Regions from separate parts of the Flavobacterium sp. PS2 genome, predicted to be linked through region 2. Evidence: riboswitches for the same ligand, from Rfam matches in the RefSeq annotation. Region 2 holds a riboswitch; each other region holds the start of a gene.
The links. A riboswitch is a leader RNA that binds a small molecule or an ion and turns the genes downstream of it on or off. The one in region 2 is predicted to bind cobalamin.
Positions count from the first base shown of each region.

Region 1: it holds a riboswitch for cobalamin, as region 2 does, so the genes downstream of both, ACJ6WR_RS12525 (DUF5074 domain-containing protein) here and ACJ6WR_RS15125 (TonB-dependent receptor plug domain-containing protein) in region 2, are expected to answer to the same signal.
Region 3: it holds a riboswitch for cobalamin, as region 2 does, so the genes downstream of both, ACJ6WR_RS22385 (TonB-dependent receptor) here and ACJ6WR_RS15125 (TonB-dependent receptor plug domain-containing protein) in region 2, are expected to answer to the same signal.

Region 1 covers NZ_CP176426.1:2,885,232-2,893,416, reverse strand. The annotation lists gene ACJ6WR_RS12540 (type III pantothenate kinase) at 1-242, opposite strand, end outside; tRNA gene ACJ6WR_RS12535 (tRNA-Phe) at 343-415, shown strand; gene ACJ6WR_RS12530 (GIY-YIG nuclease family protein) at 468-755, shown strand; gene ACJ6WR_RS12525 (DUF5074 domain-containing protein) at 1,168-2,487, opposite strand; cobalamin riboswitch at 2,807-2,999, opposite strand; gene ACJ6WR_RS12520 (MFS transporter) at 3,241-4,734, shown strand; gene ACJ6WR_RS12515 (DUF6814 family protein) at 4,745-4,969, shown strand; gene ACJ6WR_RS12510 (alpha-amylase family glycosyl hydrolase) at 5,062-7,947, opposite strand; gene ACJ6WR_RS12505 (SusE domain-containing protein) at 8,027-8,185, opposite strand, start outside.
Region 2 covers NZ_CP176426.1:3,458,421-3,466,605, forward strand. The annotation lists gene ACJ6WR_RS15120 (YncE family protein) at 1-641, opposite strand, end outside; gene ACJ6WR_RS15125 (TonB-dependent receptor plug domain-containing protein) at 646-2,508, opposite strand; cobalamin riboswitch at 2,536-2,770, opposite strand; gene cobC (alpha-ribazole phosphatase) at 2,849-3,385, opposite strand; gene ACJ6WR_RS15135 (adenosylcobinamide-GDP ribazoletransferase) at 3,370-4,167, opposite strand; gene cobT (nicotinate-nucleotide--dimethylbenzimidazole phosphoribosyltransferase) at 4,238-5,917, opposite strand; gene cobU (bifunctional adenosylcobinamide kinase/adenosylcobinamide-phosphate guanylyltransferase) at 5,991-6,503, opposite strand; gene ACJ6WR_RS15150 (DUF5522 domain-containing protein) at 6,686-7,048, opposite strand; gene ACJ6WR_RS15155 (ABC transporter substrate-binding protein) at 7,224-8,185, shown strand, end outside.
Region 3 covers NZ_CP176426.1:5,202,334-5,210,518, reverse strand. The annotation lists gene ACJ6WR_RS22385 (TonB-dependent receptor) at 1-1,637, opposite strand, end outside; cobalamin riboswitch at 1,754-1,963, opposite strand; gene ACJ6WR_RS22380 (GNAT family N-acetyltransferase) at 2,303-3,145, shown strand; gene ACJ6WR_RS22375 (DUF1810 domain-containing protein) at 3,465-3,926, shown strand; gene ACJ6WR_RS22370 (hypothetical protein) at 4,019-4,300, opposite strand; gene ACJ6WR_RS22365 (peroxiredoxin-like family protein) at 5,239-5,877, opposite strand; gene ACJ6WR_RS22360 (DUF922 domain-containing protein) at 6,571-7,134, opposite strand; gene ACJ6WR_RS22355 (hypothetical protein) at 7,572-7,961, opposite strand; partial or broken gene ACJ6WR_RS22350 (hypothetical protein) at 7,974-8,185, opposite strand, start outside.

The sequences.
Region 1 (8,185 bases), 570 kb from region 2:
AAATGACCTTCATTTGTCAAAAAACAAACATTTACGTCATTTTCAAAATTCAAAAACGACTCTTTTTCGACATTTCCGACAGACGCAACGACCAAATCGGTCACTTTTTCAAATTTTTTTAAAATTTTTTTAATTTTTATTTGGAGCTCATTTTTATCAAAAACAAACAATTCCAAAACAGTATCATTCTCAAAAACAGCACCCTTAATACGAGTATTCCCTACATCGATTGTTAAAACCATAGCTTCTTACTTTACGAATGCGAAGATACGAATTGATTTTTTTTTAAAATTGTTTTGGAGAAACTAAAAAACATTCTATATTTGCACCCGCAACAAGCACGGTACCTTAGCTCAGATGGTAGAGCAATGGACTGAAAATCCATGTGTCCCTGGTTCGATCCCTGGAGGTACCACGAAACCCGAATAGAAATATTCGGGTTTTTTGTTTTTAACACTTCTCCACAAATGCATTATTTATATATCATTTACTCAGATTCTTGTCAAAAATTCTATATTGGAGAAACTAACAATATAGATAATAGAGTTTCAAAACATCAGGAACATTTTTATTCAAATTCTTTTACTAAAATAGCTGATGACTGGGAAATTGTTTTAATATTTAATTGCGTTGATAAAGAAGAAGCTATCTATTTAGAAAAGTTTATAAAAAGAATGAAAAGTAAAGTATTTAACAATAAAATAATCGCTGACCCATCTATTTTAAAAGATATCCTTTTTAAAAGAAAATCATAATTTGTCCCTGGTTCTCCCGAAGCCTCGGGACTTGAGGTACCACAAAACCCGAATAGAAATATTCGGGTTTTTTGTTTTTAATACTTTCCTGTTTTTCAACCGCAAATAAATTTTACCGCAAAGGTCGCAAAGTAAAAAAACACAAAGGTTCGCAAAGTTTAAATTATAGACCTGTGATTTTTTTTATGAGAAGAAACTCCGTATCAGAAATTACCATATTTCAAATATAGCCCATGGTTTCAACCATGGGAGACGGATTAAGATTACATATTGCGCTCCAACGGTTAAAACCGTTGGCATGATTATAAATATTACAAAAAAAAGGTTCGCAAAGCTTCATCATAAAGCTTTGCGAACCTTTGCGTAAATCTTAGCGTACTTTGCGGTAAAAATTATTTACAGTTTAAAAAAATTATTGATGAAATACAGAAACTGCAGGGAAATAATATCCTGAAAAATTTACCGATGCTGTTTTTGCTCCTGAATCAGCGTTAAATATATAAAGATTGTTTATAGAGAAATTCACACCAAAACCTGAATTTAAGGTATTTACCACCAAAGTATTTTTCTTTCGGTCATAACCAATTCCTGCACCATATAAGATATTTGAATTTGTTAATGTAATAAAAGGCGCAGTCAATGACTCTGGAGTACCAGTGTATTTGTAAATTTCTTTACCACCACTAAAACTTCCGTTTTTAGCAATGAAAACATCATTTTTAGCAGCCGTAATAGATCCTGGATGCCAAGCTCCCCAGCTTCCGTAAGCCTGAAAACCTAATGCGATTTCTTTTACTTCAAGAGTATTCGAATCTATACTTATAAGATTTTTACCTCCTGCTGCCCATACTTTTTTATCATCGGTAACAGCAAATCCTAAAACCATACCCGGAATCGTTTTTTCGACTACCAATGTTGAAGCATTTATTACAATAACCCCTTTTGAAGCAGACAATGCAAAAATATAACCGTTGGCCTTAACAACATCTCCAACCTGACCTGTAACACCTTCGATTTGCCCATTCACTTCCATCGTATTAAGATTAAGCTTAAATATCCCTTTACCAGAAGTCAAAAGAGCTTGATTTTCATCAATACCCACAACTGCACGCCAGTCGTTTCCGCCTTTAGCCGGGACTCTTTTTTCTTCTTTTAATGAATAAGCATCGGCTACTACAACAGGTCCGCCAACTTTAGAAACTAAAAATAGTTTTTTATTAATGATGGTTCCAAATTCTAATGTAGATGATGCCGGTTTTAAATCTTTATCTGGATTTACTTTTACAAAAACACTGTCTTCTATAGCTCTTGTATCGTATCTATAAAACCCTACCGTTCCTGTTCCGTGACCAAACCACCCTTCGTTGATCATAAAGAAACCGTTTTCATATGCTCCCCATGCATGGATATCATAAGTAAGAGAAACTTTTCCGCCATCATTTTTGGCTATCATTGTAATTTTAAAATCTCCCCTCGTTTCTGGTTTAAAGATATAGGTAGAATCAGATCCTACTACTTTTCCATCTATCGCCCATTCAAAAGCAACATTCTTTCTATCTGCTAATTTTGAGCTTAATTGAAGTGTTTTCCCAACGGTTAAAGTATCTTTTAATTGCTGTTCGCCTTTTATTACTGGTGGCTCTGTAAAATCGTCATCATTATTACACGAAACTGTTAGCATCATCAAAGAAGCAATTGCAATTAATTGCTTGGAAAAAAATCGGTTTTTCATTATTCAATATTTAAAAATTATATTACTTAATTCTTTAAATCGAAATACAATTCACCCTTACAAAAGTTGTATAAATAAACTTTTGTAAAAGCACAGCATATTGCAAAGCGATACGTTTTAATGATTTTTTTAGTGGAGAAAAAGAAAATATCGAAAGGAGAAGCTTCCAAAAAAGGATTGCTTTTGCGATATCATATTTGCAGAAAAAAAATCTCATAAATTCCATTTTTGGCTTACGAGAATAGAATAGACAAACAATACCATTATCACACAAAGTGAAAAGTATTATTCTTAATTCAAGCTTCAATCCCCGAAAGCTATTTATTACTATAAAAACGGCAGGTCTTCTGACTTACTCCCTACACCCAGCCTTCCCTTTCTAAATGAAAAGTGACGTATTAAAGGGTTTCGGTTAATGAGCTTACAGCTGCGGGACAGTTTTGGATTTACACCAAATTCCCTTTTAATGTCAATATCATATCGATATGACAACCATTTTCTGTTTCAAAATTTGAGTTGCAAAACTAGTGTTTTCTTTCGTAACAAAGCAATAGTTATTTATTTTAAAGGCCTTGAACATCTCTGCAAACTATAATTTATTTTGAATTATGAAGCTTTGATTTACTGATCAAATGTTAAATCAACAAACAAACCCTATTTGTTAAAAAACCATCAACTAAATATAAAAATATCTTATATATTCGTAAAATGATACCTTATACTTTTATTTACTATTAAAAACACAGCCATTTTATGAGTAACACATCTACAAAAGGAATTTGGAAAGTTATTTCGGCCTCTTCTATGGGGACAATGATAGAATGGTATGATTTTTATATTTTTGGGAGTTTGGCTGTAGTTATTTCGACCAAATTTTTCCCCTCCGATAATCCAACAGCATCTTTCCTGGCAACATTAGCCACTTTTGCAGCAGGATTTGTCGTTAGACCTTTTGGCGCTTTATTCTTTGGACGTCTTGGAGATTTAATTGGGAGGAAATACACTTTTATGGCGACCCTATTATTAATGGGATGTTCTACTTTTTTAATTGGTTGCATTCCGAGTTATGACACTATTGGTTTCTTAGCACCAGTATTAGTCTTGATTTTACGATTATTACAAGGACTTGCACTTGGTGGAGAATATGGAGGCGCCGCAACCTATGTAGCCGAACATGCTCCTGTGGGACAACGCGGGTATTGGACTTCATGGATTCAGACTACTGCAACTGTTGGACTTTTTATTTCTTTGATGGTCATTTTAATCACAAAAAATTCTCTCTCGGCGGAATCATTTGATTCTTGGGGATGGCGTGTTCCGTTTTGGGTTTCGATTGTAATGGTAGGGGTTTCTTATTTGATACGAAAAAACATGGATGAATCTCCTGTTTTTGCTAAAGCAAAAAAGGAAGGAAGCATAAGCGTAAACCCTTTAAAAGAAAGTTTCGGGAATAGATATAACCTGAAATTTGTCTTGCTTGCTTTATTTGGAGCAACAATGGGACAAGGTGTAGTTTGGTACACTGGACAGTTTTACGCCATGAGTTTTATGAAAACTGTAATGAGTATAGATTCTTCACAAGTAGATGGATTACTAGGAATTGCATTATTGTTAGGTACTCCGTTTTTTATAGTCTTTGGGTGGCTAAGCGATAAGATCGGTCGAAAATATATTATGATGGGTGGCATGTTACTCGCTATCCTACTCTACAGACCTATATACAAACAAATGTATGAAACTGTGAATCTGGATAACAAGGTTATTTCAAATACATATACAACTGAAGCCGATAACAATGACAAAAAAGAACATTACGTTATTATAAACAATGAATATTCAGACGGGACAACTGCAGCGATTAAACAAATAAGTCATGCTGAAAAAATTAACCCCGAAAGACAAACTACAATCACTATTAATTCTCAAGATAAATGGTCATTGATTTTTCTGGTATTTGTTCAAGTTCTTTTCGTTACGATGGTTTATGGTCCTATTGCAGCTTTCTTGGTAGAAATGTTTCCTGCAAAAATAAGATACACATCGATGTCTTTGCCATACCATGTCGGGAACGGAATATTTGGTGGTTTGCTTCCTGCAATTTCAACCTATTTTGTAACCCACTCTAAAGAAGTTGGCAAATCCGACTTTTATCTCGATGGGCTTTGGTATCCTATTATTATAGCTTCGATATGTTTTGTTATCGGAATGATTTATATTGACAATAAAGACAAAAATACTCACATCTAATCCTATCTCAATGAATGTACTAAAACGAATATTAGGAATACTATGGATAATACTATCTATTGCTGCTGCTTACTTTTGCATTTTTGAATTTGGATTACCAAAACTTGTTTCCGACAAACAGGATGATTTAGTTTTCGGAATTATAATTCTATTTATCCTTACCCCTCTTATCGTTTTAGGACTTGGTACTTTTGGGTATTTTTCATTGATTGGAGAATATGACAAAAGAAAATAAATTACATTTTTCTATTTGCTAAAACTACTTAAAACAAAAAAGCTGCCTATAACAATCTATAGACAGCTTTTTAACTAACTAACCAAATAAAATTATTTTTTCAAGAACTTCATTACTTGAGTCTTGTTGTTTTCATCTATTGCCTTCACGATATACAATCCTGTATTTAATTCACTCACTGAGAACTGAGAAGTTATCTTTTCGCTTCCGCTAAAGCTTTTCACTAACTGTCCAGTCAAAGAATAAATCTCTACTCTTGAAACCTCAGTATTTAAAGTAAAATAATCTGAAACCGGATTAGGATGTAAGATAATCGCATTTGGTTTCTCAAAATTCTCTATTGCCAACAATGCTTCCTTATTACCATAAATCCTAAACTCTCCCGGAGGAATTGCGATTGTAGCTGCTACATTAGTAACATTGATAGATGTATTGTCCATTAAATTATACCAAACTCCTGTGTACGGAAAACCAGTAGCAACACTTTGAGTAGTTACATCAAAATTTGCAAGAATCAACACGTCTTTTAACTGCGTTGATGCCAATGCTGCATTTGTAATTTTTATATTTGGAGATAATGAATTTGTATTTGACACAGTAACTGCCCCTGAAAAAACAGGCTCTACAGTTTTCATAGTAATCATTTTTGTCCAATCATTATAAATCTTGCTTCGGCCTGAATTTCCTAACCAATTACCTGTCCATTGTGGTTGCAGTTTTGTATCAAGTTTACAATCGCCAGGAATTGCTCCACTTTCATCATTAACGATTCCGTTATTACATGCAAATATAGAAGCATCCCAACCTAAATCGCCAAAATGCCAAATCATCTTTGGGCCAGGAATTAATAAGGACACTGCTCCAATAGCCGACATTCTAGATAAAGCAACATTTAGGTTTTTGACATCATGGCTTGCATTATTACTATTACCATATTGTATGTTCTTGTACATTAATCGTTCTTCGTCATGACTCTCGGCATAACCCATCAATCTATTTGCATCAAAACCATGACTAATACTTGTCATCCTTGAGATATTACTTTCGGTAGCATATCCCATTGATAATTGATTGTATGCATTGGTCATTTTCCCCCACATCATGATTCCTTTACTAGGTGTCTCCTCAATTTTATAATTAGCCCATAGTTTCTCTTCGGCATCACTACCCAAATGCTCAAAAATAGTATAATGTGTAGGATCAAGACTCCAAGAATAATCAGCATACGTTTTTAATACATCTACCCTATCTTGTTGCAAACTATTTGTACACGATTCATCACTTGCAGTACAGTTTTGCGTAAAGCCTTTAGTTAAATCCCAACGTAAACCATCAATTTTATATTCTTCAACCCAATGTTGGATTACTCGTTTTACATAGTTTTGAGTTCTCGCTTGCTGGTGATTAAAATCTTCTCCAACACTATAACTATGTTTTGCAACAGTATTAAAGTAAGGGTTATCTGCCGATGGCGAACCCCAACCATCATTATCTGGATCGTTCATCCACATTCTCACCATTGGATTACGACCAAATGCGTGATTTAGCGCAACATCCAGAATAACAGCTATTCCGTTTTGATGGCATAAATCAATAAATTCTTTAAGCTTATCTGAAGTGCCATAAAATTTATCCAAAGCCATATGAAATGATGTATTATATCCCCAACTTTCATTGCCTTCAAACTCCATAACAGGCATTAATTCAATTGCATTTATTTTTAGATTCTTGAAATAATCAATCTTGTCTATTAAACTTTGATAGTTTCTGTTTGCATCAAAATCGCGAACCAAAACTTCGTAAACCACTAATTTCTCTTTTTCGGGTTTAGCAAAATTTGTTACTTGCCAAGGATATGCTGTTTGTCCTGTTTTTAAAACGGTAACTTCTCGTTCTTGTCCTACTGGATAAACTGGCATATTTGGATAACTTGTTGCTGGAATTCCTGCATCGTCAAAAGGGGATAATACCAATGTAGAATAAGGATCAGCTATTTTTACTAATGAAGGTGAATTAGCTATTGGTGAATTAGCAACAACCCAATATTGATAGGTATTATTTACTCCCGAAACTAATCCTGTTAACTCTAACCAGAACTTACCCGAAGTTGGGTCTTTTTTCATTGCATAAGAACTAGTAGGCACCCAATTATTAAAGCTTCCTGCCACATAAACATAATCTTTTAGCGGAGCATCTAAAACCAATGTTGCTTTTGTAGCATCTGTAGTATTATAATTTATTCCATCTACTAATCCTACGGGCATAGCAACAGGTATTACAGTTCCTGGATTAACTATTGCTGTAAATTTTTTAGTAATAGTTGTTCCACTCTGGATAATACTTAATTCATAGCTCTGATTCCCCGTAATATTTGCATGATTAAACACATAACTCGAAGTACTAGGATTAGTATCTATAACCACTCCGTTTGATTTTAGACTATAACTTGCAACTCCATTTGTATTTGTAGCTGTAATATTTAAGTTTCCTCCACTTGCTACAATAGTATTGCTATTTTCTAGCGGTGAAGTTAAAGTTGCCTGAAAAGCACCAACCTTAATAAAGAAATCAGAACAAGACGGAGCAAGTTTTAGTGCTTGAGAACCAGCAGCATTTCTAAACACCATTCCCATTTTTACAGCAGCGGCTTGTTGTATTGTTGTCAATCCGAAATAAACACTTGGCGTAATAACAATACTCCATGTACCATTTGGATTTTTGGTCATTAATCCAATTCCGTCATCAGCACCCCAATTTCCTTTTGCAGTTGCCCACGGGTTAGCCTCTGTCCCTATTCCTGCATGCATATATACCTTTGTGGGATTTGCTCCCATCTCATTACAAGTTGGCGATGCAAAAGACGCAGTAATCGTTATAGGCTCGTTAACCTGAAATATAGCAGGCGAAACTGTTATTTGCTGTGCATGAGTAACAATACCCCACAACAAAAAGAAAGATAATAGTAACGTTTTTTTCATAATCTTGGTTGGTTGATTGGTTAGTTTGTATAAAAAAGGCTACCCATAGGGATAGCCTTTAAATTATTTATACTAAAAATTAATCTAATGTTATAGTTTTTGCAACATTATCAATTTTAAGAACTCTAGGTCCAGTTGGTCCAGTATATTTGAAGTTTTTATCGCCATCTTCTGCATTAACTAATTCTGCATCAATAGTGTATCCATTACCAGAATAATATGGGTAGTTACGACTATT
Region 2 (8,185 bases):
CTAGGAACATCTCCTACTACAAAGTTTGCTGTAACTGTATTAGTGGTAGAGTTGATAACTGATAATGAGTTTCCTTGGCCCCAACCACCTTTATGAGCTATATAAAGTTTACCTTCGGTTTCAATTATTTGTTCTGGACCTTCAACAACAGGAATTGTTGATGCAACAGTATTTGTGGCAAGATCGATTACAGCTACGTAATCATCTGAAGCGTCTCCTGGATTACCCCAGTTTGTAATATATCCTTTTCCATTTGTAAATGCAATATAGCGAGGATTGCTTATTTTTGTACTGATTGTAGCAACGCTTTTAAATGTATATCGGTTAACAACTTCAATTTTATTACCTCTATTTACAATGATGTAAGCAAAATCCCCATTAAAACCAATGCTTTGGGGTACATCTTTAATGTCTTTACCTGGATTTACTAATGAAAAAACATCTTTTTCTAGTTTAAAATCGTTTGATAAATAGGATATGGACCCATTGACTTGTTCAAAAACACCTTCTTCAATAATGAATAATCCACCTTCATAGTTTCCTCTTGGTTCTTGTGGGGTATTATCATCGTCGCTACTGCAAGAAGCAAAAAATGCAGAGCTTATGATTATAGCTAAAAATAGTTTGTTTAATTTTTTCATTTTTTTAAAAGTTAAGATTTATATATACTGTGTAATTTCTTCCAGGCATTTGTCTGCTAATAACTGGCTGATAATTTTCATTCCAAATATTTAGTATTTGAAATCCAAGTTTGTAGCTATTCTTTTTTCCTAAGTCATAATCGATTCCTAGATTACCAACGCTATAAGGTTTTACTTTGGTAGCAGGATTGTTAAAAGGAGTGCTGTAAACATCTCCATTATATAAATATTGAAAATAAGAAGAAACTTTTTTCCAATTATAAGAAACAGATCCAGTTAATTTATGATAAGGAACATATATAAGTTGTTTGTATAATAGTTCTCCTTTAATTAATTGTTGGCTTTCAGAAACGGTATAGGCATAAGTTCCGTTAAGAGTCAAATTGTGATTTTTTATTTTTGTTCTCCATTCCAAAAGTACTTCGGCCCCATAAGCTCTTACTTTGCTTGTGTTTTCTGGAGACCAAGTATCACCTCCGCCTTCAGAAGGGATCCAGCGTAATAAATCTTTAATAGAATTATAATAAGTAGTTACAGATAATGAGAAGTTTTTTGTAAAAAATTCATTACCGATTTCTCCCTGATAAGAAGTTTCAGGTTTTAAATCAGGATTACCGCTTCCTTCCCAAAATAAATCGTTGTAAGTAGGCATTCTAAAATTCTTTGAAGCGTTTAATTTGATACGGTAAAAATCAGTAAATTGATATCTTGTTCCTAAAGAAAAGAGAAAAGGATTTCCGTAATTATCTGTTAATTCCTGACGAACACTGGCTGTATAATCCCATTTGTCAGTTACAGAGTGTTGCAATAATAAACTAGCAGATCCTATTTCTCTACTTACATTGTCAATACTAGATCCATGTCCTTTATTACGATTGTAATCAATAATAGTATTCAGTTTGATTTTATCATTTACATCAAAAGCCAAATCATATTTAATAATAGAAGTTTCAACCTTTCCATAAGTGAAAAAATCTGAGGTAATATTTGGGTAATATTTATAAGATTCTCCGATATGTGCCACTCTTAATTTAGAAGTGAATCGATTAAATATATTCTCCCATTCTAAAAGATTACGGGTATTGAAATCATTGTATTTTGTTTTGGTTCCATTAGGAGAGGTCAAAGAGAAATGACGCTCTGCATCATAAAACTGACTGTATAATTTTAAGGTGTTTTTAGAGTCGATTTTATAACCAAAAGTTGTATTCATACTTGTGTTGTAGTATTCTCCGTTAAGGTTTTTTTGATCGCTTTTTCCAGGATATTTAAAATCATTTTCAGAACTGTTTCTAGAAATACTAACCTGAAGGCTATATTTTTTTGATGAAACATCAGTACGATAATTTACACTGTAAGTATCATAACTTCCTGCACTAAAAAATAAATGATTTGAAAAATTGTTTTTAAAACTCAAATCATTGTTAAGGTGAATGCTTCCACCAATAGCGCCACTGCCATACAGAATACTTCCTCCTCCGGATTTTACAGCAATAGAATTGAAATCTCTTGTTCCAATTGTATTAAAATCAGCTTGACCTAAAAACTGTGAATTAATATTTATTCCGTTCCAGATGACAGCCGTTTGTGCACCAGTAGTTCCTCTAAAGGATGGAGCAGAAGTCATACCCAGGCCATTTTCTTTAAAGTAAATAACAGTATTATAATTTAAAAGGGAAGTTAAAGAAGCCTGATTTCTATTAATAATAGAGTCATTAAGTACTTGAATCGATTGTGAGTCTGAGTATTTTTTGAGGTTAGTGTCGGAAACTACAACTTCTTTTAATTTTGTTATAGAATCATTTTGTGCCAAAATGAATTGGCAAACTAAGAGCGAAAAACAGATGTAAAACTTTTGTAATGTCATAATTTCTAAACTCTTTTTCCCGAGAGTTCGATATTTGTTAACAAAGGCAGGTCTCCTGGCTTCGCGTCTTGTTGTTTCCCTTCCCGTTCTAAAACAGTGGTTTGTAGTTAACAACAAGCATCCCTTACAGGACTAAGCTTACAGTTGCGGGTACAGCTCAAGATTTTCGAATGTTGATTTTGATGTTTTCAATCTTCAATTACTTGATTCCCTTTTAATGTGTCTCAAAAAATATAGCACAACCTTAATGAAAGTGCAAATATAAAGTTAAAAAAGCTTATAAATCAATTCTGTTTGATTATTTAATACTATTCATAAACAAAACAAAAGTTGATTTTATTTAGATTTCAACTTTAATTACTTGTCCAAAATCGACTTTGTTTTGGAAAGCATCTTTAAGAGGAAGGGAGTTTAAAAGACATAATATGCTTCTTATTACTCCGGCATGTGCAACAATAATTGCCTTTGACGGTTTTTTAGCAAGTATTTCGTTTTCTATAAAATGAGTGACTCTTTCATGTAAATCGATGAAAGATTCTCCGTTTGGAACTCGAATATTTACGAAATCTTCCATCCACGGATTTAAATCATTTGAAGAAATTTCATTCCAGTTTTTCATTTCCCAATCACCAAAATCCATTTCCATCAAACGTTTGTCCTCTTTGTAATTTAAAATTTTGGTTTCTTGTTGGATATGTTTGGCAAGTAACACACAACGTTTTAATGGACTCGAATATAACAATGCATCTTGAGGTAATTGCTTTACAATGTTTTCAAAAATCAAATCATAAGGTTCAGCAATATTTACATCAGTTTGACCGTAGCAAATTCCTTTTTCGCAAACAGTTTCAGTATGACGAACTAAATAAATTTCCATATTGCTATAACACTTAAGTAAAAAATAACTTCGCAAACTTGTTGTGTTGCTCCCAAACAATCTCCAGTATAACCATCAATCCATTTTTGGAAATAACGAGCCAAAAAGTAGCGTGTTAGGAAAACTGGAATTAATACTAAAAGTAATTGATATTGAAAATAAGAAAGAACCAAGAGAGGTAATAAACCAAAAAAGAAAGAACCTAAAACTTCTTTCCAGCTAAAGCTTTTTGCAATTGGTTTGCTTTTGCTTGTCGCATCTTCACGAGAATATTCATGTGTAAATACAATGCTTATAGCTGCTAAACGACTAATGGAATGTCCTGCAATAAACAACAATAAAACAGTAAGCACTGATTGCTGAGTTGTAATTGTTTCTATAGTTACTAATTCAGATAGTAATTGAAATTTCAATAAAAATAATAATACAACACCAATAGCTCCATAAGCGCCAATGGCACTGTCTTTCATGATGAGTAAGATTTTTTCTTTGGTCCAACCCCCACCAAAACCATCGCAAACATCGGCAAAACCATCTTCATGAAAGGCTCCAGTAGTTAAAATTCCAGCAATCATTCCTATAATTACTGCTGCGGACGTTGAAACTAGAAATGAAGCACCATAAAATGCAAGAAAAGATATACCTCCAACAATCCACCCGATCAAAGGGAAATAGCGACTAGCTTTATTCAGATACTCAGGATTGTGGTCAATATTTTTGGGACAAGGAATCCTTGTGTAGAACATTAATGCAGTAAAAAATATATGAAGTTGTTTTTTCATTTAAATATTAATTGTTTAGTATTTGGCTAAAGATAGTTGCTGAAACTAAAAACTGCGACTGAATACTGTTTTACTTCTTACTAACTCCAGCATTTTCAAAAGTAGCCATTTTGTTCAGGAAAGCAATTGCCGATTGTAATATAGGTAAAGCAATTGCACAGCCCGTTCCTTCGCCTAAGCGTAAATCTAGTTGTAAAACCGATTGTGCTTCTAGATAATCTAATAATTTCTGATGTGCTTGTTCGGCTGAAGAATGACAGAAAATAGCATTTTTCTTGATTTCAGGATTTATTTTATAAGCAATTAAAAATGCCACAGTACAAATAAAACCATCTACCAGAATTAGCATATTGTTTTTATAAGCGGCTAACATTCCGCTGGCCATTTGTATGATTTCAAAACCACCAAAATAGGCGAGTTGTACTTTTAATTCGGCTTGACCGGAATAATTTTCAATGGCTTTTTTTAGGATTTCCTGCTTCTGAATTAATTTTTCTTCATCAACTCCAGTTCCTTTTCCAACACATTCTTCTATAGAAAAACCTGTTAAAACACTCATTAAAACCGAAGCTGTAGATGTGTTACCAATACCCATTTCGCCAAAACCAATGCAATTACTTCCTGCTTTTGCAATAGAATCTACAATTTCTGAACCTTTCAAGAAACACAATTGTAATTCGGTTTCGCTCATTGCGGGAGCGTGTAAAAAGGATTGAGTTCCTTTGGCAATTTTAGCATTAATTAAATTCGCATTTGTAGGGAAATCATAATTTACACCAGCATCTACGATAGAAAGTTCAATTTTATTTTGTTTACAAAAAACATTAATTGCTGCACCGCCTTCTAGGAAATTACCAACCATTTGGCGGGTTACATCTTGCGGATAGGCACTCACACCATGATTGGCAATACCGTGGTCTGCTGCAAAAACAACAATGTTTGGTTTTATAATCTCAGGTTCCAGAGTTTGAAAAACTGTTCCAATCTGGAATGCCAGCTTTTCTAAAATACCTAAAGCTCCAATAGGCTTAGTTTTTGAATCGATTTTATGCTGTAGCGCTTCTTTAAAAGAGCTTTTAACTTCGACTTTAGGTTTATTATCAAAATCTAATTTCGGAATAAGACTCTCATTTACAGTTTTGATTTCGATACAATCAAAAGTTTCCGATTTTTGCTTCCAGTTTAATTGCTGCAACATCGGCTGATTGTTGTAGTTTGTCGCAGGTTTACCAATACAGAAATAACCAAGCGGTTCTATATTTTCAGGTAAATCAATTATTTTCTTAAACTGATAATAATTTAAAATAGAAACCCAACCCATACCATAACCTTGCTCCGTAAGTGATAACCAGATATTTTGGGCAGCACAAACCGAACTAAATTTTACAGCTTCATTACTACCAACAGTTCCTATAGTAAAATTGTTTAGCACCGAGCGGTCATAAGCAATTATCATCCCGATAGGAGCCTCTTCTATAGCTTCCAACTTCAAGGATTTATAGCGTTCTTTTTGCTCCTCGTCATCGGTTAATAACTCCGCTTTTTTATTATAATCCAAAAATAAATCTTTGATAGCTTTTTTAACTTCATCCGATTTTATGATGTAATACTTAGTTGCATCTGTTAAACCCACCGAAGGCGCCCAATGTCCAGCTTGTAAAGCATTTTGAATAACTTCATCAGGAACTTCGTCATTAGTAAAGTGGCGTGTATCGCGGCGTGATTTTAATATATCATCTAAATAGCTCATGTTTTTTCTTTTTAAGAGGTTCAAAAGGAACAAAGGTCTAGGCTGATAGCCCAAAGCCGAAAGCTCTCGGCTTTTACTTTCCTTTTATTGTAACGGGAATTCCCGAAACCATAAGTACAACAGTATCGGCATTTTTAGCCAAAAACTGATTCATCCAACCTTGTAATTCCGTGAATTTTCTTCCTACGTGCGTATCAGCATGAAGTCCCATTCCGATTTCGTTGGTAACAATTATCAAAGTAGAATCTGGCTGATTGGCTATTTTTAGAAACTCAGCTTTAGCTTCTTCAAGCGATAATGCAACATCATTTTTTGTGTCTACAAAAAAGTTAGTTAACCAAAGCGTTACACAATCAATCAAAGCTACTTTACCCGAAAAATCAATTTCGCTCAAATGTTTTTCCTTCTCAATATTCGTCCAGCTTTCGTCGCGTTCTTGTTGGTGACGGTCAATTCGATTCTGGAAATCTTCATCCCATTTTCGAGCCGTTGCCACATACATTGGTGCATTTGTAAGTTGCAAAGCCAGTTCTTGTGCATAACCACTTTTCCCCGAACGCTCACCACCAGTAATCAAGTAAACCATCTTTTTTTAATTGTTAGTTGTTAATTGTAAATTTAAGAAGGGCGTTCCCTTCGGGCGGGCTATTCGCTATATCTTTTATTTTTTAAAGAAAAAAATAAAAGGATACCGCTACTATCCCTAACGCAATTGCACCAACTATTTCTTTCGTGTTAATTGGTGAAATTCGTGTTTATTATTTTAAATCAGTAAGGGCAATGTCGACATTTGTTTCCGCAACAGCTTCCTCTTTTCAGATGAAACCATTCCTTAAAAACATAATTTCCGTTTTCCAGATAATAATCGATTCCTTCAATAAGTGTATTGTTTTTTGGCAAAGCCGAAGCTTTATTGTCAGTTGCAATTTCGGGAGTGATTGTATTTACAAAATCATCTATTTTTACCGCACAGGCATTTTTAAAACAATTCGGGCACAAACAATCCACAACATCCGAAGGTACAAAAATAGGAGGGAAGTTGTTGCACCAACATTTATTTCCGTCGGGAGAATCACCGCAATTAAATGCAGTTCCGCAGCTTGAGCAGTTTTTTACTTTAAGACCATTCATACTGCAAAGATACTATTTGTTCAATTTTTTAGGTTTAAAAGTAAACAAGAAATTTAGAAATTGCGCTACCTTTGTCGTTATCCAAATTGTAAAATATGAAATTGTATGATTCAAAATCAGATATGATATAGAATAACAATTCCATAATTTCTTTAAAAACAAATAGTAACTACCTATGAAGTCATCATTACATAAAGTTGTTTTTCTTTTCTCATTTTTAGTATTAATAGGATGTAAGAAAAACGAAAGTACGCCAGAAATAAAATCCGAAATAGGACAAAACAGTATCGAATATGCTTCGGGACTTTCTATAAAAAAATTCACTGGATATTCAGTTGTAAAAGTTACAAATCCTTGGCCAGATGCAGGAAAGGATTATACTTATGTATTAAAAGAAAAGGATGGAGTTGTGCCAGATAGTTTAAAAAGTTATACTACAATCCAGATTCCGTTACAAACAATTGTAGTAACATCAACAACCAATATTCCGTTTTTAGAAATGCTTGATGTCGAGAATAATTTGGTAGGTTTCCCACATACCGATTATGTTTCTTCAGAGAAAACAAGAAAATTAATAGATAAAGGTTCTGTTAAGAATGTTGGTCAAAACGAAAAATTAAATATCGAGCAACTTATAGAATTAGCACCAAATTTAATTGTCACTTTCGGAGTTGATAATAACAATCCAATGTTAGATAACTTACAAAAAAGCGGCTTAAAAGTACTAATTCAAGCCGATTGGATGGAGCAATCTCCACTAGGAAAAGCCGAATGGATAAAACTTTATGGTGCATTATTTGGAAAAGAAGCACAAGCCAAAGAGCTTTTTGATAAAATTGTAACCAGTTATAACGAAGCTAAGAAATTAGTAGCTTCTAAGAAAGCAACTTCAACCGTTTTATATGGCTCAATGTATATGGACCAATGGTATGTTGCCAAGGGAAATAGTTGGGTAGCACAATTTATGGCCGATGCCAAAGCCGATTATTTATGGGCAAATCTAGAGGGAACAGGAAGTCTGGGATTATCATTCGAAAAAATATTAGACAAAGCCAAAACAGCTTCAGTCTGGATTGCGACAGGTTCTTTTAAATCATTATCAGAATTAGAAAAAAGTAATCCACATTACAGCCAGTT
Region 3 (8,185 bases), 1.7 Mb from region 2:
ATTCCTATATTAAGTACCGATTCTATACCTTTTCCTTTTACTTGTCCCATATTGGTCATCATCCAGCGGAATAAATTTCCTGTTGGAGCTGCTACAATTTTATCTTTGGTATTGGTATAATATCCATCAACCTGAATAGAAAGTTTGTCTAAAAAAGAATTATTTACTGGTAAATTATAAGTAAACCCAACATCGTACTGGTTCATATATTCGGGTCTCAAAGTACTGGATCCAACCATGGTATAATACAAGTCATTAAAAGTGGGCATCCTGAAAATACGTTTTGCAAATGCTCGTAAATTAAAATCGTAGTCTTTAAATGGTGTATAACCAAGGAATAATGCAGGAGTAAACTCTTTTTTGTCCGGAGCTTTTGCGTTATAGCGCACTTCTTCCTGAACATAAGTACCAACAACACTACCTAAAGCTTTAAATTGCCCAAGTCTGAAGGAACTTGCCAATGAAAACAATGCTGTATAGCGTTGCGGAAATGAAAATTGAGTTTGTATCCCTTTTCTTGTAGCATTAAGTTTATTGTATTGAAAATCTGTAGATAACGAAACATCCCATGTTGGTAATATATTGTACATATTTACTGCCGAGAAGTATATTTCCTGTTGGTAATAACTATCGTCAGATTGTGCTCCTTCGGTTACTGTTTCGCCTAAAATATGGGTTGTATCTCTGGCAACATAATGTGTATAATCATAAGCATATTTTGCCTTTGCCTGAAATTTGTATTTTTTTGTAAAATCCTTTACTATAGATGCCTGTGTGAAGAAATTCTTGTCGTACTGTCTAAATCCGTCAGAAAACTTATTTTCGACAATTGCTCCCGGTGCTCCCCTATCTGAGTCGTAATAATAAACTTTGGCATCCCAGGAACCATTATTTATTTTTCCGTAAAGTCCAGATTCAAATCTGAATGCTTCAATATCACTATTATGTCTTGTGGCAGTAGTATCGTAAGCTACGGTACCATCCTGATTGTTTCTTTTGTACCTGAATTTATATTCACCGTTAGATTTTATATACTCAGAACTTACGCTCATGCTTACTTTATTGCTCAGCTTTTGTTCCCATCTAAAAGACGGATCAAAATAATTTATGGTCATAGTTTTAAACCGCACCAATAAATTTGTTTTTTTATTCCCTTCAAAAACGGGACGTTTAGTTCTTAAATAAATAGTAGATGCTGCTGCAAAGTCTTTTGCAGACTGGAATATTTCGCTTTTCTGACCGTTATACATGGTAAGAGATTCCATGTCGTCTAGGGAATATTTACCTAAATCTGTAACTCCGTTTTGCGCATTACCTAATTGGATTCCGTCGTAAAAAACACCTACGTGGTGCGTTCCCATATTACGGACATCTACAGTTTTAAGTCCGCCAAGACCACCATAATCTTTAATCTGGACTCCGGCAAAATAACGAAGTGCATCGGCAACATTATGACTGGCAAGATTTTCTAGTAATTTCCCCGAGAGGCTTTGCACAGGAATTACTTCCTGGTATGGTTTTGCCTTAAGAATTACTTCTTTTAGTTTGCGAATGCTATCATTAGTTGCTTGTGAATGAAGCAAAAATGGAGTAAATAAGATAAAAACGAATAAAAGCTTTTTGTTTGTATTATACATCACTAAATAAATTATAAAAACTTTTCGCGATGTAATAATCAAGAAGCATAATAAGAAAGTCCCGCTATAAAATAACAGGCTAATTTTCTTGTTCTTCAACTTTATTCCTCGAAAGTTTTAAACTATGTGATTTTGGCAGGTCTCCTGACTTGTTCCATCTTTAAACAACCTTCTCATCCCGAGAATCGGGACAATGGCATAAGTAACGTTTAAAGACTTATATAGAACTTACAGTAGCGGGTCTGTTCAGGATTTACACCTGATTCCCTTTTAACTATTTTTCCTTAAATTTTAAGAAAAAGTAGACCAAAATTTTGAGCAAATATATAACATAAGTTTATGAAAAAAAGTTCTTATTTAATTTAATTAGAATTAAGACAATAAAATAAGGGCATAATCTGCTAATTTGATAATTTTCATTTATATCCAATAAATTTAAAAATATGACAATATATCAGTTTGAAAACTAGACGATTCTTGTAAAAAAACAATATCTCGATGTTTCGACATCCATGTGGTTACCTCCTATTTTTTAATAAAATGTAAAATAGTTCATCATTGTTTTTTACATAAAATGTATATTTGATTTTCTCTATTTCAATATTTAGAAAACCTTTATAAATTAGAGAAACTCAATCTTAAACTCAAAAAATTTAGCATAAAAAATGGAAGTAAAAAGTTTAGAAAACATTGATATTAAAGATCTATTAGCGGTTATTAATTTATCTTTTTCAGATTATATCGTGCCTTTTAGTCTTAATTTAGAGCAACTTAAAGCTAAGATTTCTGCCGAAAATATTAAATTAGATTTGTCTATCGGAGTTTATGCCGAAGATAAATTAGTTGGATTTATGCTGCATGCTTTAAATACTACAAACGAAGAATTTGTTGCTTATAATGCTGCAACAGGAGTTGTTCCAGATTATAGAGGAAAAGGTTTAGTTGGTAAAATGTATGCTATTTTAGTGCCGAAATTAGAAAATCTTGGCGTTAAGCAAATGGTTTTAGAAGTTATAGAAGGAAATCATCCTGCAATACGAGTTTACGAAAAGATGGGTTATACAATACATAGAAAACTAGATTGTTTTAAAGGTAAAGTACCGGCATTAGATATAAATCCTAAAGTTGATATAAAGAATCTTAAAGAAGCTCAATGGGAATTGTTTAAATCTTTTTGGGATATAGAACCTTCATGGCAAAACGATATTATGGCAGTGAACAATAGTATAGAATTTAGCCAAATTCTTGGAGCTTATATAGATGCTGAATTGGTAGGTTATGCAATATATAATCCTACATCCAAAAAAATTAATCAAGTAGCTGTAGCTCCTAATTATCGCCGTAAAGGAATTGGTACGAGTTTATTTAATCATATTAACAATGCTGTGGATCAAAATGAATTATTAGTATATAATGTTCAGAATAGTTCTGCAGAAGCAAAAGGATTTATAAAAAATTTAAATATACCATATACAATTTCGCAATTTGAAATGAAAAGAAATCTTTAAGTAAAAAAGAAATATAAATTTTCGGTTGTAAAATTAATTAGGCAAAAGAATTAGTGACAATTAGTGTAATTCGTGTTTAAAATTGATTTATAATATTTGAACCTGGACGAAAGTTTACTAAAATTTGATTTTTTTTTATAATTTTTCAACAGAATTGTATATTTAATTATATCAGTTATTTGAAGCTGTTTTTTATAAAATTTTAAGTAAGATTATTACTCAACTTAGTCATAAAACTCACATAGTCTGAGTCTTCCATTAGGAAGAACCTATATTTTTTAGTATTTTTGCACCCTTTTTTACACAATATAATACAACAATGGCACATTCAAACAATGATTTAATCCGTTTTTTAGAAGCGCAAAACCAGCTGTATCTTACCGCTCTTTCTGAAATTAAAAAGGGGAAAAAAGAAACCCACTGGATGTGGTTTATTTTTCCACAAATTACGGGTTTAGGCACTAGCGATACAGCCAATTTTTATGCTATTACCGATTTAAAAGAAGCTACAGAATTTGCAGCACACCCAATTTTGGGAAAACACCTTGTTGAGATTTCTGAGCTTTTATTGACTTTTAAAATGAAATCAGCAGAATCACTTCTGGGAGAGTTAGACGCTAGAAAATTACGTTCTTCGATGACGCTTTTTAGCTTAGTAGAAAACTGCCACCCTATTTTTCAGGAAATATTAAATGCTTTTTTCTCAGGAGAACAAGACCCACGCACTTTGACCATTATTAATTCAATTATAGAGCAATCTATTGAAACAACTACGCTGTAATTATACAGTAATGTAATAGATTATTTACTCAAAAAAAGACACTACATTGTATTTGCTTTCGCAAATCGGTAGTGTCTTTTTAGTTTTGTTAATTAGTAAAGAAATTCATCAATAAATTCGTTTTCTTCATTGATATATAGATAATATGAACTAACATTTACGTCATCATCTTGGTGATGAAGTTCTAATCTTATTTCGATACATGGTGTCGGAATGAATTCATGATCAACTAATATTGAGATTGATTTATTTACAATCTTACTTATGTTGTCTAAATATTCTTTATCAATATTATAATAATACTTAATAGCTAAATTATAAAACTCTTCTTTTTTATCTAATATATCTTTATAGGAATTCATGTTGAGGATCATTTCTAAAATGTAAATTATTCATTCAATTAGTAGTAGTTACAATTTCTGAAGTACTAAAATTTATTATTATTGATAATTTATTTTTTTGATCTCTGCATTAGCTCCTCAAAGTACACATTATAATCAAATACTTGCTTTACGTTTCTTAATACTATAACAACAATTGGCTTTGTATAAATTGAATAGATTGAGTTAAATTATTGAAAATTAGTTTTAATATATAATTGCTTTAAAAAAATATATTACTGAAAAAAGCGCAGTTCTTAAAATAATTACCCAATGTTTTACTATACTTAAACGGTTACCCTCTTTTACAAATAGTTCGTTTTTACTGTTTTTAAGCCAAAACTTATGAAATTTATAAAAGATAAATGAAAAAATAGCCAAACAAACGCTAATAAGCATGTTATATATCATAAACTTTAATTTTATATTACGTAATATTTAGGAAAGGTAAAAATCATCTAACAGATTTCAATAATAGCTATAATTTATGATGTGATTAATTATATGATATCATTTATAAGATATATTATACAGCATATGTAAAAAATGAAAGACGGTATTACAAAATAAAAAGCTTTAAGAGGTTTTTTAAATTTATTTTTAAGATAAAATTGAAGCACTTTTATTGCTAGTATTAAATTAATAATGAAAAGAGGCAAGTGAAAAAAATAGGATAGTATAACTTTTGATCCTCTAATATAAGTACCATAACTATTAATTCTATTATCTATCATAATAATTTCCAAAATTAGAAGGATTATTAGAATAGTAAATGAAATGTAGGAAGTTCTTAGTGTTTTATTTTTCATATAGTTAAATTCCAACCTCTTTTGCTTGAATATATACAAATATAACATTGATTTACAATCAGTGTTTACAATAAGAATTAAAATAAAAAAATTCCCGTTCATTAAAACGTGATTTTATGTAGATCATAATTGTTCAATTAATTCTTGAATGTTTATTCTGTTCATATAATTGGAATCAACAAATTTATAGGTAATACGATAATCGGTATCGATAACAAAAACTGCAGGAATAGGTAATTCGTTGTTATCATTATCGTTATAATCAGATAACTTTATTCCTAGGCTGTTGTAAGTAGGAATTACATACTCTTGAAGTTCAAAAGAAATACCAAGTTGTTTGGCCAAAGCATTATCTTTATCCGTTAATAACTCAAAATCTAGTTGGTGATTATTCTTTAATTCTTTGCTATAATCAGTTTTTTGCGGAGAGATTACTAACAATTTTGCCTTTCTGCCGACAATCTGTTTTAGGTTTTCCTGCAATGCTTTCAATTCTAAATTACAATACGGACACCAACTGCCTCGAAAAAAAGCTACAATCACTTTCCCGTTTTTAAGAAGCTCTTTTAATTCTATTTTTTCATCATTTGTATTTGAAAGACAGAAATCAGGAAACCGTTCGCCTATCCCGATGCTACTTTCTTCAATCCCCTGAGTTTTCAATTCCTCAATGGATTTACTAAATATTTCTAAAACTTCTGTCGGAAGCTGTTTTGCTAAATTTTCATTTAATTCCTCTATCTGTTGCGCTAAAATCTTCATATTTTGTTTACTATTTCCGCAAAGATTTAAAAGTTAATTCAGAACCGCAATACCGCATAAAATTGTCCTTATGGGATAAAAAAGTCAATTTTAAGAAAACAAAGGAATTAGCGATAGAATAAAAAAATATCAATTTGAATTTACCTGAATTTCATTAGCCAAAAATGAAAAATTAGTACGGCTCAGGCATTCTAAGTTATAAAAAAAACTCGCCAGTATTAGACGAGGTTTTATTGGTTTCTGCGATTTGCTTTGTGGGCACGAAGTCAGAGACGTTCGCGCAGCTGGTACTTTAGAACTCTTCGCAGAGCGGGGATTTTATATCCTAGCGATGAGAGTTATTATCTTCAGATGAATCTTTAGTAAAAATCATAATCAGTTGGCAAAAGATAAATATTGATATAAAAACCCAGTTTATTTTTGGATTTTCATGAATCATAAATAACAGTATAAAAATTAAAAAAAAATCGCTTAAATTTTCAAAAACATTAATTGTAAAAACTCTTTTTTTTCTAATTAAATCAAAAATAAGAAAAGATAAAAAAATTAGTACAGTTAGGTAAAATAAATTAAACATAATTTTTTCATTAACAAACCACATAATATAAGGAGCAAGTTAATCCCAAGTATACATAAAAATATTTATTTTTTTTTCATAATCAGTAAGATTTTCTTTATGATATAATTTCAGGATTAGTAGGTGTATTCATATTTTTTTAATTTTAGTAAATCGCTTTTGATTTTTTTTATCCAACGCTGTTGAAGGATAGTGTTTCCATACACCTGACTGTCGTATAGCTTATTTAAATCATTTCTCTTAATTATATTTGATTCATAAATTATAGTATAATTTTCTATAAAATTATTATTTTTAATTTTAAGGCTATCAAATGCTTTTCTGATTTTTCTCGCATATAACTCACTAATATCAAAATGCAATTGTTCATGTGCTAAAATTTGTGGATCATCGGTTATAGTCCAAGATTTACTTTTTATAAAAGTACATTCAACTTTATAATCTGTTAATAAATTGTTTGAAGAGTTATACTCAAAATTTATATCCGAACATGTTCCAGCAAGCATTATTGAATTAAGAGTGTCTGGAATTCCTTTGAAATCTTTCCAAATTAACTTTTTATTACTTGACCAAAAGATTATATCTTTATCGTCTTCTAGACTGCTGTTACTATCATTATAATTACTTAATGAACTCAAAATAATTATAAAAGATGCTAAGAGTATTGATTTTTTTATCATTCTTATAGTTTTTATATTACAAAATTGATTAATAAAAATATTATTATTAAAAACAATGATGCTTTTACATGTTTAAGAAAGGTTAATTTTAATTTTATAGCGGTAATATTAATAAGGTATTGAATTTAAACACAATAGTACTCATTTACAATGAGTACCTGTAATCAAAATTAAACTATAATTTCGCTCGCTAAAATGAGAATTTAAACTAAGTCAAGATTGGTTTAAGTGATTCGCTTTGTGGGTAGAAAGTATGGTGACATCCTCACAGCTTGCATAAAGAACACTTCAAAGAAGTATAACATTCTACTCCATAATAAAACCTCGCCAATGTTTGACGAGGTTTTATGTGTTTTCTTTTGATTGTGGGGGCGAAGTCGGAGATGTTCGCACAGCGCTTCGTTTGAACACGTTGGGAATATTCGAGCGATCGGGATTTATAGATTTTGAATAAACTGTAATGATTGATTATCAATCTTCATTGAGTTTCCATTTAACATAACTCCAAATCTATCAACACATAGAGTTTCTTTTGAATTGTCAGAATATAAAATTATAATTTTCTTTCTTGTATCTATATTTTCTATTTTGCCAGATTTATGCATGGAATTCATAATAGAATCTAATTTTTTTATTTTTTTTTGATCCCTAATTTTATAAGCTTTAACTAATCCTTTAAATGATGAATCAAACTCGGCACAATTTACTCTAACTGCCGTATCAATATTTAAATTAACCTTTTTTATCAAAATTTCGGTAATTTTTTTCTCATTAATATTACATCCTAAATTTAAAAAGATTGCAATTATAAAAATAATTTTTTTCATATATTTCATTCGTTAATTTTGTTTTTTAACTGGAATAGTGATTATTACTTCATTTGTAGCAGTTGTCGATGTAGGACTGACTGTTTCAATTAGTGTTCCTCCGTGATCTTTACGAGTAACCTCTCCTTCCTTAATTTCACCAAGGGCTTTAGCTGTTTCTTGTTCACTGCCCTCAATAACTCTTTGTTCCTCTTTATTGTCGTATCCCTCTACTTTAGTAGCCT